DNA from 3 places in the Brevibacillus ginsengisoli genome. Region 3 is predicted to be linked to each of the others. Evidence: riboswitches for the same ligand, from Rfam matches in the RefSeq annotation. Region 3 holds a riboswitch; each other region holds the start of a gene.
What was found. Region 3 has a riboswitch for S-adenosylmethionine ahead of ACQCN2_RS20325 (pyridoxal phosphate-dependent aminotransferase). Riboswitches for the same ligand answer to the same signal wherever they lie in the genome.
Positions count from the first base shown of each region.

Region 1: linked by a shared signal. The riboswitch ahead of ACQCN2_RS12785 (DUF1722 domain-containing protein) and the one ahead of ACQCN2_RS20325 (pyridoxal phosphate-dependent aminotransferase) in region 3 are both predicted to bind S-adenosylmethionine.
Region 2: linked by a shared signal. The riboswitch ahead of ACQCN2_RS06015 (1,2-dihydroxy-3-keto-5-methylthiopentene dioxygenase) and the one ahead of ACQCN2_RS20325 (pyridoxal phosphate-dependent aminotransferase) in region 3 are both predicted to bind S-adenosylmethionine.

Region 1 covers NZ_JBNJQR010000005.1:308,458-312,655, forward strand. The annotation lists gene ACQCN2_RS12780 (2,3-diketo-5-methylthiopentyl-1-phosphate enolase) at 1-1,141, opposite strand, end outside; SAM riboswitch class I at 1,229-1,354, opposite strand; SAM riboswitch class I at 1,575-1,704, shown strand; gene ACQCN2_RS12785 (DUF1722 domain-containing protein) at 1,717-2,370, shown strand; gene mtnK (S-methyl-5-thioribose kinase) at 2,398-3,624, shown strand; gene mtnA (S-methyl-5-thioribose-1-phosphate isomerase) at 3,621-4,198, shown strand, end outside.
Region 2 covers NZ_JBNJQR010000002.1:519,478-523,675, reverse strand. The annotation lists gene ACQCN2_RS06025 (hypothetical protein) at 1-121, shown strand, start outside; gene ACQCN2_RS06020 (aldose epimerase family protein) at 395-1,261, shown strand; SAM riboswitch class I at 1,347-1,450, shown strand; gene ACQCN2_RS06015 (1,2-dihydroxy-3-keto-5-methylthiopentene dioxygenase) at 1,613-2,155, shown strand; gene ACQCN2_RS06010 (NUDIX hydrolase) at 2,220-2,711, opposite strand; gene ACQCN2_RS06005 (GH39 family glycosyl hydrolase) at 2,901-4,198, shown strand, end outside.
Region 3 covers NZ_JBNJQR010000011.1:86,235-90,432, reverse strand. The annotation lists gene ACQCN2_RS20335 (efflux RND transporter permease subunit) at 1-763, shown strand, start outside; gene ACQCN2_RS20330 (efflux RND transporter periplasmic adaptor subunit) at 790-2,025, shown strand; SAM riboswitch class I at 2,110-2,233, shown strand; gene ACQCN2_RS20325 (pyridoxal phosphate-dependent aminotransferase) at 2,579-3,763, shown strand; gene pyrH (UMP kinase) at 3,968-4,198, shown strand, end outside.

The DNA of each region.
Region 1 (4,198 bases), on a different contig from region 3:
GTCCGCTTACAACAGCCTCGATTGCCTTGATAAAAGCACGGGCTCCATCGGTAGCTCCGCCAGGATGACCGTGAATTCCGCCTCCCGCATTGACTACCTGATCCAATCCGAAGTCAGCATATAATTGGCTAACGAGTCCCGGATGAATGCCCGCAGATGGAACAGGGAAGGAAGGCTTCAGTCGAGTATCCGCACTTGTCAGATGAGCGGCGAGCGTAATCGCTTCGTCTTTATCCAGCGCCACGTTGCCATACGGAGAAGGGAAAAGAACCAGATCAGCCCCAGCCAGCCGCATCAGCTTGCCGAGCAACAGCGGCGTAGCGATTCCGTAATCAGGAGATGGATAGAAGGCTCCCGCTAACGCTGGATGCGCCATAATCGGCACAGTGATGTCAGGATCAGCGGCAAGGCGATGCAACACATCGAAGCCATAGCTCAACACATTAAATAGCAGGCATTGGGCTCCCGCATCAACTGCCCGCTTCGCTTTTTCCAACAATTCGTGAGTCGGGCCGGTAAGGTTAGCGCTGTAAAGCACATGTTTGCCTGTTTCCTGCTCCACCTCGTGGGAAATCTGACGAAAGGCTTTGATTCGCTCAAGGAAAGGCGCTTGGTCATCCGCGAAGAAAATCTCGTCGTCTTTTACCAAATCAAGACCGCCAAGAGCCTGCGCCCGGAATTGGGTCTTGAGATCCTCGAATGGCATGCCGAGACAGGACTTGAAAATACTCATGCACAGCGGACGATCGTGAACATCGACAAGATTGCGAATGCCTTCAATCCCGAACTTCGGACCAGGGAATCCTTCGGTGAAAGAGTCTGGGAATTGGATATCCAACAGTTTGATCTTGCCGTCCATGGATAATTTGCCGAACACACCGGTCAAGAGGGAAGGAATATCCTTGGTAAAGTTGCGCGTCGGATAACTGATGGTGATCGTTCCGCGTATGTCCCCATTATCAAGCTGTTCGATTGGATGAACGGAATGGACTTCACCAAGGTACGGACGGAGGGCCTCCTGTTTCGCGGCAGGCAAGTCTGTCCAAGAACCAACGGTCATTCCGACGGCAATGGCCTGCGCTTTTTTCTCCAGATCCTTGGCTTGGGTCAAATAAGTTACGAGTATCGTATCTTGGCTCACGAGATTGCCTCCTCGACAAAAAATGGTTGACCTTAACAAAAAAGCCCCCTTCAACGAGAAGGAGGCGTCATATGCGACATGCTTCTTCTCTCATCTCTCAAAAACCAATAAACGGGTTTTTGCAGGATTTAGCACCGTTACGCGCAAGTTTGTACGTGCACGCCGGTTGCCGGGCATCATCGGGCCAGTCCCTCTGCCTTCTCACAATAAGAGTTGTGTCAGAAAATATTGAATTGAACCGCTCTTTTCACACGGTAATCAAATCATAAGATGAGTTTTAGCCCCCTGTCAACTATGAGTTTGGTATCGAGTAAGGGGAAAAAAGGTTCAGGGAGTTGTCCGCACATACACGAAAAAATAGGTGTTGACAATTTGCGGGATCGCTGTGTATGATTCATCGTAATCGCAAATCGAATAGTTTGAAAAATGGATTTCCTTATCCAGAGACGGTGGAGGGACTGGCCCGATGATACCCAGCAACCGACACATTGCTTACTAGAGTTCGACTCGTAAGAATGTGCACGGTGCTAATTCCTGCAGAAAAACATTCTGGTAGATAAGGGGGAACGACAACGTTGACGACGTATGCACAGGACCTCTTTTCTTTGGAAAAGAGGTCTTTTTTCGTACCGCTATCAAAAACATGGTGTGAACAAGTATGGGCAGAGCATAAGTATTTAGTAATGTTGACATCGTATTGTGACTACAAAGAAATCGCGCAAGCCTTTAAGGATCAGATTCAACTCTCCAAGCAGCAAGCAAGCCGTGACTGGACGGCATTCGCCGATTGGCTGTGCAATCGTTTGGAAGAAGTTAAACAGCGCCCCGTTGAAGAGGAAAATGCCCGCAATGCTTTGACACATGCAATCGGTCATTTGCGCGGCAGGCTTTCGGAAGAAGAAGCAGGTTCCTGGCATCTTTTGCTCAGTGATGATTGGAAGAGGGCGTGGAAAACGTTGTTTCTTCTAGCGATGGAACGCGGAGATGAATACCTGAAGGAATCCCGCCTTTTTTCACCCGACTGCCCGGTGGCGAATATATGGGTAAGAGTACGGGGGAAGGATTGGTTTATCCATAAGTCGCAAGCGGATTGGGTCATTCTTACTGCTGAGCAGGTTGTCCAAGAAGTGGCGGATTGCAAGGTGAGCAAGCTGGTGGAGTATCGTTTAATGGCTCAGTTGGAAGAGCTGACGAATCCGTTGGAAATATACGAGAAGTGCAAGAATTAAAAGGGCTGAAGAAGGGGGAAGATTCTGATGGCATATCGTCCATTATCGGAGCAGGATGCGGTTGAGTATGTGCGTCAATTGCCTGGGCTTTTCGAAGCGGATGCGAGGCTGACTAGTTCAGAAATCGGCGACGGCAACTTAAATCTGGTGTTTCATATCCGGGATGAAGAACATCTTAAAAGCGTGATCGTCAAGCAAGCTTTGCCTTACGCTCGGGTAGTAGGGGAATCGTGGCCGTTAACATTGGATCGGGCGCGGATCGAGAGTGATGCCTTGCACATTCAAGGGAAACTGGTCCCAGACCTGGTGCCGCAGGTTTATCATTTTGATAAGGAATTGGCGCTTACCGTCATGGAGGACTTGAGTGATCATATCATTATGCGCAAGGGCTTGATCAGCGGGGAGCGTTATCCGCAGTTCGCCAAGCATATTGGGCGTTTCCTGGCCGAGACCCTGTTCTTTACTTCTGATTTGGGGATCCATCCGTACGAGAAAAAGGCGTTGGTTTCCAAATTCATCAATCCTGAGCTTTGTAAAATAACCGAAGATTTAGTATTTACAGATCCTTATGAAAAATGCGATACAAACAATTTCAACCCATTGATTCAACGAGATGTGGAGACGATCTGGGCCAACGGATTGTTGAAACGTGAGATAGCCAAATTGAAATTTGGGTTTTTAACTCGCGCGGAGGCTTTATTGCATGGGGATTTGCACACAGGCAGTATCTTCGTAACCGCGACAAGCACCAAAGTCATCGACCCGGAATTCGCTTACTACGGTCCAATTGGCTTTGATATCGGGCAAGTGATCGCGAACCTGTTGCTCAACTATGCTGGACAGCAAGGCTTGCAAAAGACTGAAGAGGATCTTCAAGCGTATCGCCACTATCTGTTGGAGACGGTTGAGAACGTGTGGCAGGAGTTTGCTTACAACTTCGTGCAACTCTGGCATAAACAGGCCAAAGAGCGGAGTGCCCGTGTGGAGGATTTCTGGCAGGAATATCTGGCCCAAGTTCTCCAGGATGCCGTAGGTTACGCAGGCTGCGAAGTTCTCCGCCGCGTGATTGGTTTGGCGGGTGTCGCCGACCTGAATACCATTGAGAATCAGGAAGTACGCGCGAATGCCGAGCGTCTGGCGCTTGAGATTGGGAAAACGCTGGTTTTACAGCGGACGTCTGTGAAAGCAGCTACGGATATTAGCGAAATCGTCAGCAATCTGACTACAGAGTCACATCAGGAGGAAGCGGTATGACAACGTCAACAAGACTAACCCCTGTTCGCTGGGCAGACGATCATCTGGAACTACTGGATCAAACCAGACTTCCGCTCGAAACGATTTATCTGCAACTAACCGAGGTTGAACAGGTGTGGGAATCGATTCGACATTTGCAAGTGCGCGGGGCACCGGCGATCGGGATGACCGCAGCGTATGGTTTATACTTGGGAATCCGTCATTCGAAAACGGATAGCTTCGAGGGGTTCTGGGAGGAGCTGAATCAGCAAGCGGATTATCTGGCCACTTCCAGGCCAACAGCCATCAATCTGGTATGGGCGTTGGAACGCTTGAAAACCAAGGTACAGGACAACGCGGGCCTGACCATCCCACAGATCAAACAAATCATCCTCGACGAAGCAATCGCCATCCAGGCGGAGGATGAGCGGGTATGCAAACAAATCGGCGAGAATTTACTGACGTTGTTGCAGGATGGAATGGGAATCTTGACACACTGCAATCCGGGAGCGCTTGCCACTGCCGCATACGGTACGGCGACTGCGCCACTCTATCTGGCGAAGGAGCGAGGCTGGGATTTACAGGTGTATGCGGA
Region 2 (4,198 bases), on a different contig from region 3:
GTTTTACATTCCGCTAGTGTTTTACAATGTTCTTCCGATGTATGTTGTGATCTTTTTATTTAGCGTGTTAAAACCTGTGAACACAAATAAGTTCTCCGTTATTTATGGCAAAAAGATGTAAGCGGTTACAACATAAATTACATAACATTTGTTATGTAAACTGATTCGACACATAAAAATGGACACCTCGCAAAAGAGGGTCCATTTTTATGTGTCAGGGAAATCCAGTATTGGGGACAGCGCATTCTGACTATGCTACGCAGAGAAGTTATTTGGACATGGCATCGTTTCATATTATAATTTCAGGGAGAGGGACACAAGAAAGATTCACTTGGGTCAAGAAAATCGAAAAATGACAACAGAGATAAGCCATGAGACAAAGGATGAAGTAATAATGAATCAAGCAGCTGTTCGCAAGGAAGGCAACTTAACCATTTATGAGCTTGTGAATCATCAGACGAAATCTTCTTTTCAAGTTGTTCCAGAACGCGGGGGGATCGTCATTAGCCTTAAGCTTCTGGGAGATGAACTATTATTTCTGAACGAGGAAACGCTTCATAATCCAGATTCCAATATTCGCGGGGGAATCCCGATTCTTTTCCCAATTTGCGGGCAACTTGAACACGGAGAATATGAACTTCACGGCCAGACTTTCCCAATGAAGAATCATGGGGTAGCACGAAATCACCCGTGGCAAGTGCTCCAAATACAAGAGGAAAATGAGCTCTCAATCACACTCGGTATGAGGAGTAATGAAGAGACCAAACGATCTTTCCCTTTTGATTTTGAATTGATTTTCCGTTACGAGCTGCAGGATCATGCGCTCATTATCCATCAGGAATATTGGAATCACTCAGAAATCCCGATGCCTATGTACAGCGGTTTTCATCCTTATTTTGCGACAGACCACAAAACGATTCACATCAAAACCGATGCAACCCAGTATCTTGATTACAATGACGGGGGGATTAAGGGGTATGAGGGCTCCTTTAATTTAAGCGAGCGGAGTGAATCTGTCGTTCTGCTTGACACACAAGAGCCGCAAGTCAGCTTTGCTCTTCCAGAAATCAATCGCAACGTCATGATCACGTACGACAAGCTTTTCCGTTATATGGTGATCTGGACAGAGCTTGGATCCCCGTTCATGTGTGTAGAACCTTGGATGGCCAAAACAAATGAGATGAATCTCAAAAAAGAACTGCTATATGTCCAGCCCAAAGAAGCGTTACGAACGCGCATCACTATATCAGTCGATCAATAAACGATGTTCACAATTTCCAGTAAGGAAGACGCAAGATTCCATTGCATAAATCCAAGTTTTATAGTAGGATTAATTTAACAAAATATTCTTATCAAGAGAGGCGAAGGGACTGGCCCGATGATGCCCAGCAACCACTACGTAGTAGAAGGTGCTAATTCCAGCAGGACATTTTGTTCTGGCAGATAAGAGTGAGGTAGGTGAAACTTCTTCTTATCGGAGAAGTTTTTTTGTTTTTCCTGCTTCATGAGTCATACGATGGAAGGAAATACTCATACGCCAGAAACTGAGCCAATCTTCTGAAGTTTGGCAAGACTGACATGAATACATGAAAAAAGAAAAGAGGAATGAAGCATGGCTGAAATCAGAATCCGTAACACCAATGAACGAATCAGTGGTAAAGAAAATGTTCTCGCTTTTCTGGAAAAACACGGGATTTTGTTTGAACAGTGGGACACCAGTAAGCTCCCCACAGAACTAAAGGATAAATTTACCCTATCCGATGAGGAGAAACAACAAATTCTTGCGACCTACGATTCAGAGATTCGCGATTTGGCTGAACGTAGAGGCTATTTGATCTGGGATGTCATCTCTTTGTCAGATGCGACACCGAACCTTGAGGAATTACTGAAAAAATTTGAGGCCATTCACACTCACACAGAAGACGAGATTCGTGCGATCGTGTCAGGCCGGGGGATTTTCATTATCAAAGGACCTGAAGAAGTAGGGTATTTCGATGTTGAATTGGAGGCGGGCGACGTTATCTCCGTGCCTGAACATAATCCGCATTTCTTTACCCTGATGGAGAATCGCCAAGTGGTGGCGGTCCGTCTGTTTATTGAAAAAGATGGCTGGGTAGCACAACCGTACGAAGATCCAAACTTTCAAAAAGCATAAGTTAACTCCATCTAGCAAAATAAACTGATAAAAGAAGAGTGCCTCCGAACCGGGGCACTCTCTCTTATTCTTCAGGTTCATCATAATGCCGAATGTGTTGAATAGTGGTGGGCAATTCTTGTAAAGCCGTTCGTAAAAATGACGGATAAAGCGGGAGATGCTCCAATTCTTCAAGCGGAAACCACCGGAAGATCAGCTGGACATCGTGTTCTATTCCTGTAAACTCCTCTTGCATATTCCTAGGAAGAGAATTGTCTTGTATGGATAACAGATAATACATAGCCAGTTCATGATAAGGTAGGTTCTCATGGCTAAAAAAGTTTTCCACCAGCCATAGCAATCGTTCAACGGAAACCGTTACACCAAGTTCTTCTTGGAATTCACGCTGGATCGTGATCTCAGACGGTTCCATAACTTCGCCTCTGCCTCCTGGAAGAGCCCAGAAATCATCGTGTATATTGCGATGCAGCAATACATGACCTTGGTGGAGGACAACTCCCACGATGCGATTATGAAAAATACCTTGAGTTCCTTGGATGCGAATCATTTCCCTCATATTATTCCTCCCTCTAATGAATAAACAGACTGTATAAATTCTATATTTTCACAAATAGTGAAATCTGTACAGCCCCAGAGAAGCTTTATTACACATAAATGCTTGAAAATTATGAATAGTTAAAGGAGAATGAAAATACAAATCTAATCTATATAAAATGGATGATTTTTAATTTCCTGGAGTGATTGAATGAAGTACAACTATGAAATCATTGAATATCAGTCTGGTCTTCCCATTAATATATTTGTGCATCGTGTTCATGAGGTAGAATTGCATTGGCATAATGAAATTGAAGTCATTTTTGTTCTAAAAGGTTCACTCAGTATCATGGTTGGACCAAACCATTACTTGTTAAAAGAAAAGGACCTTATTTTAATTAATCGGAATGAAGTACACAGCACATATAAAACAGGGGAAGACAATATTTTATTGGCCTTCCAAATCAATCCGAAGTTTTCTCATTCCTATTATCCTGATCTCGGTAAATTGACTTTTGACGTTAAATCCTTCCTTTTCGACGAAATGCATCAAGAAAGATTTGATAAGATCAGACACTATCTAGCACAATTGATGTGGGTAATGAATAAAAAAGGCGAGGGATACCTGTTTCAACTGGTAATCATCGTCAACTCCTTGCTCCTTCACTTAATCAAGTATTTTAACCCAATCATTGTAGATGATGTAAAGGTGAAAAATCATAAGAAAAATCTGGAACGTCTTGATCGAATCATTAAATATGTAGATGAAAATTACGCACAAAAAATCTCCTTGCAGCAAATATCCAATCAAGAGTATTTAAGTGTTTATTACTTGTCTCATTTTTTTAAAGATCATGTAGGGGTACCCTTTCAGGAGTATGTGATCCAGAAACGATTGGAGACATCGGTTGATCTTCTGTTACATAGTGACCAAACCATTACTGATATCGCAGCTAGTTGTGGGTTTTCCGATATCAAGCTATTTTATAAACACTTCAAAAAGAAATATAAGTGCAAGCCACTCGAATATAAACAACAGATCAGGTTAAGGGAGTCTAACGTAAACGGTGATAATCTCTCTCATAAAGGATATTTGGATATCGAGCATACCGCTATTTTTGAAAATTTGTTCGCCTACCAGCAGCTTGATAATAAAACGATACAGGAATCCGTGCCACCGGAAGAAAGATTTCATGTAATCCGAGCAGATCAGGAAGGCACATCTTTTCCACACTACTGGAGAAAGCTGGCCACCTTTGGCAGGGCGATTGAAGGATTAAGGGAGGATTGGCGTAGGCAACTGAGAGAAATGCAGAAGGAGATCGGTTTTGAGTATATTCGATTTCATGGGATATTTAACGATGAAATGATGCTCTGTAATCGCAATACTCTAGGGGAGATCATATACAACTGGACATACGTCGATCAACTATTCGATTTCTTGCTGGAAATCGGAATCAAGCCATTTTTGGAGCTTAGCTTCATGCCATCGGAGCTTAAAAAGACAGA
Region 3 (4,198 bases):
AAAGGTAGATGTTCCAATTGCCATCAACCGTGAAGATCAGTCCCGACAAGTGAAAATCACAGCAGATTTGAACGGACGAGATCTTAACGCCGTGATGAAGGAAATCAAGACAAAACTGGATCAATTAAACCTTCCAGACGGCTATCTGCTGAAGTACGGCGGACAAAGCAAAGACATGGTCGAATCCTTCACGAGTCTAGGTGTTGCCATTCTGTTGGCGATTATTCTGGTTTATATGGTAATGGCGTCGCAGTTTGAATCCTTCTTTAGTCCGTTTATTATCATGTTTGCCTTGCCACCGACACTTCCAGGTGTCCTGATTGGTCTAGCGGTAACGGGAACTACCCTGAGTGTATCAGTTCTAATCGGGTATATCCTTCTGGTCGGTCTGGTTATGAACAACTCGATCGTATTGATTGACTACGTGAATCAGTTGCGGAAAAAAGGTCATGATGCCAAAGAAGCCATTCTGATGGCAGGTCCTATCCGTTTGCGTCCGATTCTGATGACTACGCTCACGACCATTTTATCCATTGGTCCGCTTGCGTTTGCGACCGGATCAGGTACTGAATTCCAGAAGCCAATGGGTGTAACAGTTATCTTCGGCTTGAGCTTATCTACATTGGTTACGCTGATTCTGGTCCCCATTGTGTATTCCTGGTTCAATGATTTAGGGATCAAGCGTCGAGCCAAAAAGGAGAAAAGAAGAGAGAAGAAGATGTTGAAAAAGCAGCAAAAGAATATGCCTACCCTGGAATCCTAGGCGTCTTAAGTAAACGGAGGGAGAGTATAAAAGTGAAAAAACAACACTTCATACTGGCGTTATCGACGGTACTTCTCTTAACTGCCTGCTCGCAAAAAGCACCAGAGGCAACGACCACAGCTGTAGAAAGAATTACCCCAGTACAAGTTGAGCTTGTGAAAAATGGTTCGGTTTCCTTGGATGCAGGACTGACTGCCAAGCTTGCACCTAGTCAGGAAGTGAATATCAGCCCGAAAGTAACTGGGAAGATTACTTCATTGCCAGTCAAATTAGGTCAATATGTAGGAAAAGGTGCGGTGTTATTCCATTTGGATGAAGCCGACCTGGAAAATGGCGTACGACAAGCAGAAGCTGCCCTGCAGGTTGCCCAAGCTGGCCTAAGACAATCTGGCAGCAACTCAAATAGTGGGCTCGAACAAGCGAAAAATGGATTGAAGCAGTCCGAGCAAGCCTTAAAAGATGCCCAAGTGAACCAGCAGCGCATGCAGAATTTGTTTAATCAAGGAGCGGTTTCTTCACAACAAATGGAACAAGCCAATTCACAGTTGACGAATGCCCAAACCGCTTATGACAATGCGAAGATGAGCTTGTCGACGGCACAACAGATGGGCGGTGTGCAAGTATCCGAGGCATCTGTGAAGCAGGCTGCGGTTAGTTTGCAAAACGCCAGAACACAATTGGCCAATGCAGTCGTTACTGCTCCTTTCAGCGGATATATCTCCAGTGTAAACGGAGAGGTTGGACAATTTGCTTCCCCGCAAGCACCTGTGATCACGCTCGTGAATACAAATCCACTTGTTGTTAAGGCGAATATATCCGAAAACGATATAACCAAGGTCAAGGTTGGCACAGGTGTAAAAGTGGAAGTAAGCGCGTTGGCAAAGGTGCTGGATGCCAAAGTAACTGCTGTGAGCCCGGTGATGGATCCGCAATTGAAAGCTTATCCGACTGAAATCTCCATCCCGAATCCTTCCAACGAATTAAAGTCCGATATGGTCGTGAATGTGAAGTTTAACTTCGATTCGACTGGGCAAAAGAAAGTACCATTGGTTTCCCGCAAAGCAATTTTTGAACGGGAAGGCAAATCTTATGTGTATGTGATTGAGAACAACGTAGCCAAACAGGTGGAAGTAACCGTCGGACAAGGAAGCAGCGATGAAGTTGAGATCCTTACCGGTGTGAAAGAAGGGGCTACCGTTGTTGTCAAAGGCCAGACATTGTTAAAAGACGGCGGTAAGGTAAAAATCCAGAAACAAGAATAAAGAATAAAGAATAAAGCAGTAAGCCTCCTTGACAACAAGTCACTCGGCTCGCTAGTATAAACATACAAAATGAATAGGAAAACTCACTTATCCAGAGAGGCGGAGGGACTGGCCCGATGAAGCCCGGCAGCGGATGTTGTACGCGATTCCATCAATCGTGAACACATCTGTGCCAATTCCAGCAGGAGCAATTCCTGGGAGATAAGGCGTGAATAACAGACACGTACCCCCTTCTCCGCTGAAGGGGGTTTTTATTTTTTATTAAATTGGAAAGTTTAATTGCTTTACAGTGGTAAAGTAATTAAACTTATCCATTCGCGCAAGCCTATCAAGAAAAGATTTCGTCCGCTTGCAGCCTCCTTGGAAGTGAAGCTTAGCGAAGGAAAGGAGAAAGGGAAAAGAGTCGCCACCCAACCCCGTAGGGGCGCGAAGCGTTTGGCGACTCCCTTTCGGATTGAGAGAGCGGACTTTCCAACTTCATTGCGAACTTCCACAGAGCGAAAAGGGACGAAGTCTTTTCTTAGTCGAACGGCTCAGGAAAGGAAAGAGGTACATGCGAATTCAACCTGCACACATTATGGAACAATTACCGACCCAATTTTTCTCCACATTAGTAGCCAAGGTCAATAAGCAGTTGGCCAAGGGCTACGACATCATTAACCTGGGTCAAGGGAATCCAGATTTGCCGACTCCACCCCATATAGTCGAAGAATTGCAAAGGCAGGTAGCCGACCCGCTCCATCACAAGTATCCGCCGTTTCAAGGGCGCATCGAATTAAAGCAAGCCATTGCTCACTGGTATAAACAGGAGTTTGACGTTGATCTTGATCCAGAAGAGGAAGTGGCGATCCTGTTCGGCAGCAAAACAGGACTGGTTGAGATTTGTCAGGTGCTCTTAAATCCGGGAGACGTTGCGCTGGTTCCTGATCCGGGCTATCCTGACTACTGGTCTGGCGTAGCGATTGCCCAAGCTCGAATGGCGATGATGCCTCTTCGTAAGGAAAACAACTTCCTGCCTGACTATAGCAAGCTGTCGCAAGAAGACGTGAATAAGGCGAAGCTGATGTTTCTTAACTATCCTAACAATCCGACTGCGGTCAATGCGCCGATTGAATTTTTTGAAGAAACCATACAATTCGCGCGTAAGAATGAAATTGTCGTCTGCCATGATTTTGCCTACGGAGCCATCAGTTTTGATGGCAAGAAACCCGTCAGTTTCCTGCAAGCCCCCGGCGCCAAAGAGGTGGGGGTTGAATTCTACACCTTGTCCAAAACCTACAACATGGCCGGCTGGAGGGTAGGAGCGATGGTGGGCAATAAAGAACTGGTGCGTCTCATTAACCTTATTCAGGACCATTATTTTGTCAGCTTGTTTGGAGCCGTTCAAATGGCTGCTGTTCGCGCTTTAACTGACTCGCAGGCTTGTGTACGTGATCTGGTGGCCGTATATGAAAGCCGACGTAACGCGCTGTTTGGAGGATTGCAGGAGATTGGCTGGCAAGCCGCTCCATCCCAAGGTTCATTCTTCGCCTGGCTGCCAGTTCCGAATGGACTTGGTTCCATTGAGTTTGCCGATCTTCTCTTGGAACAAGCGCACGTAGTTGTAGCGCCGGGAGTGGGCTTTGGCCCAACGGGTGAAGGATATGTTCGAGTCGCCTTGTTATCTCCAGAAGAGAGACTGCGTGAAGCAGCAAAGCGAATTGCCAGGCTGGGATTGTTCACAACCGAACAATTGTGAAAAATCAGGAAGTTTTCATTGAAATTGGAAATAGCCACAGATAAAATAATAAGAGAAAAATAAAGGGAAGGGGGATAGCGGAATGAGAATGAGCTGGATCAATCCGAAACATTTTCATTTCTATTTCCTTTCCCTTTTCGGTTGAAACACTAGAGCGAGATGCTTTAGTGTTTTTATTTTTTGGGGCGATAATGGAGGGATAGGATGAGGTACAAACGCGTTCTGATTAAACTAAGCGGTGGTGCTGTGGCCGGTGCGCATGAATTCGGATTTGACCCGGAGCGATTGGAGCACATTGCCAATGAGATTATGACGGTGGTGGGTTTGGGTGTTGAGGTCTGTCTCGTGATTGGCGGCGGCAATATTTTTCGCGGCAATATGGGAGAGAGCTGGGGAATTGAACGGGCGGAGGCAGATAACATCGGAACCTTGGCG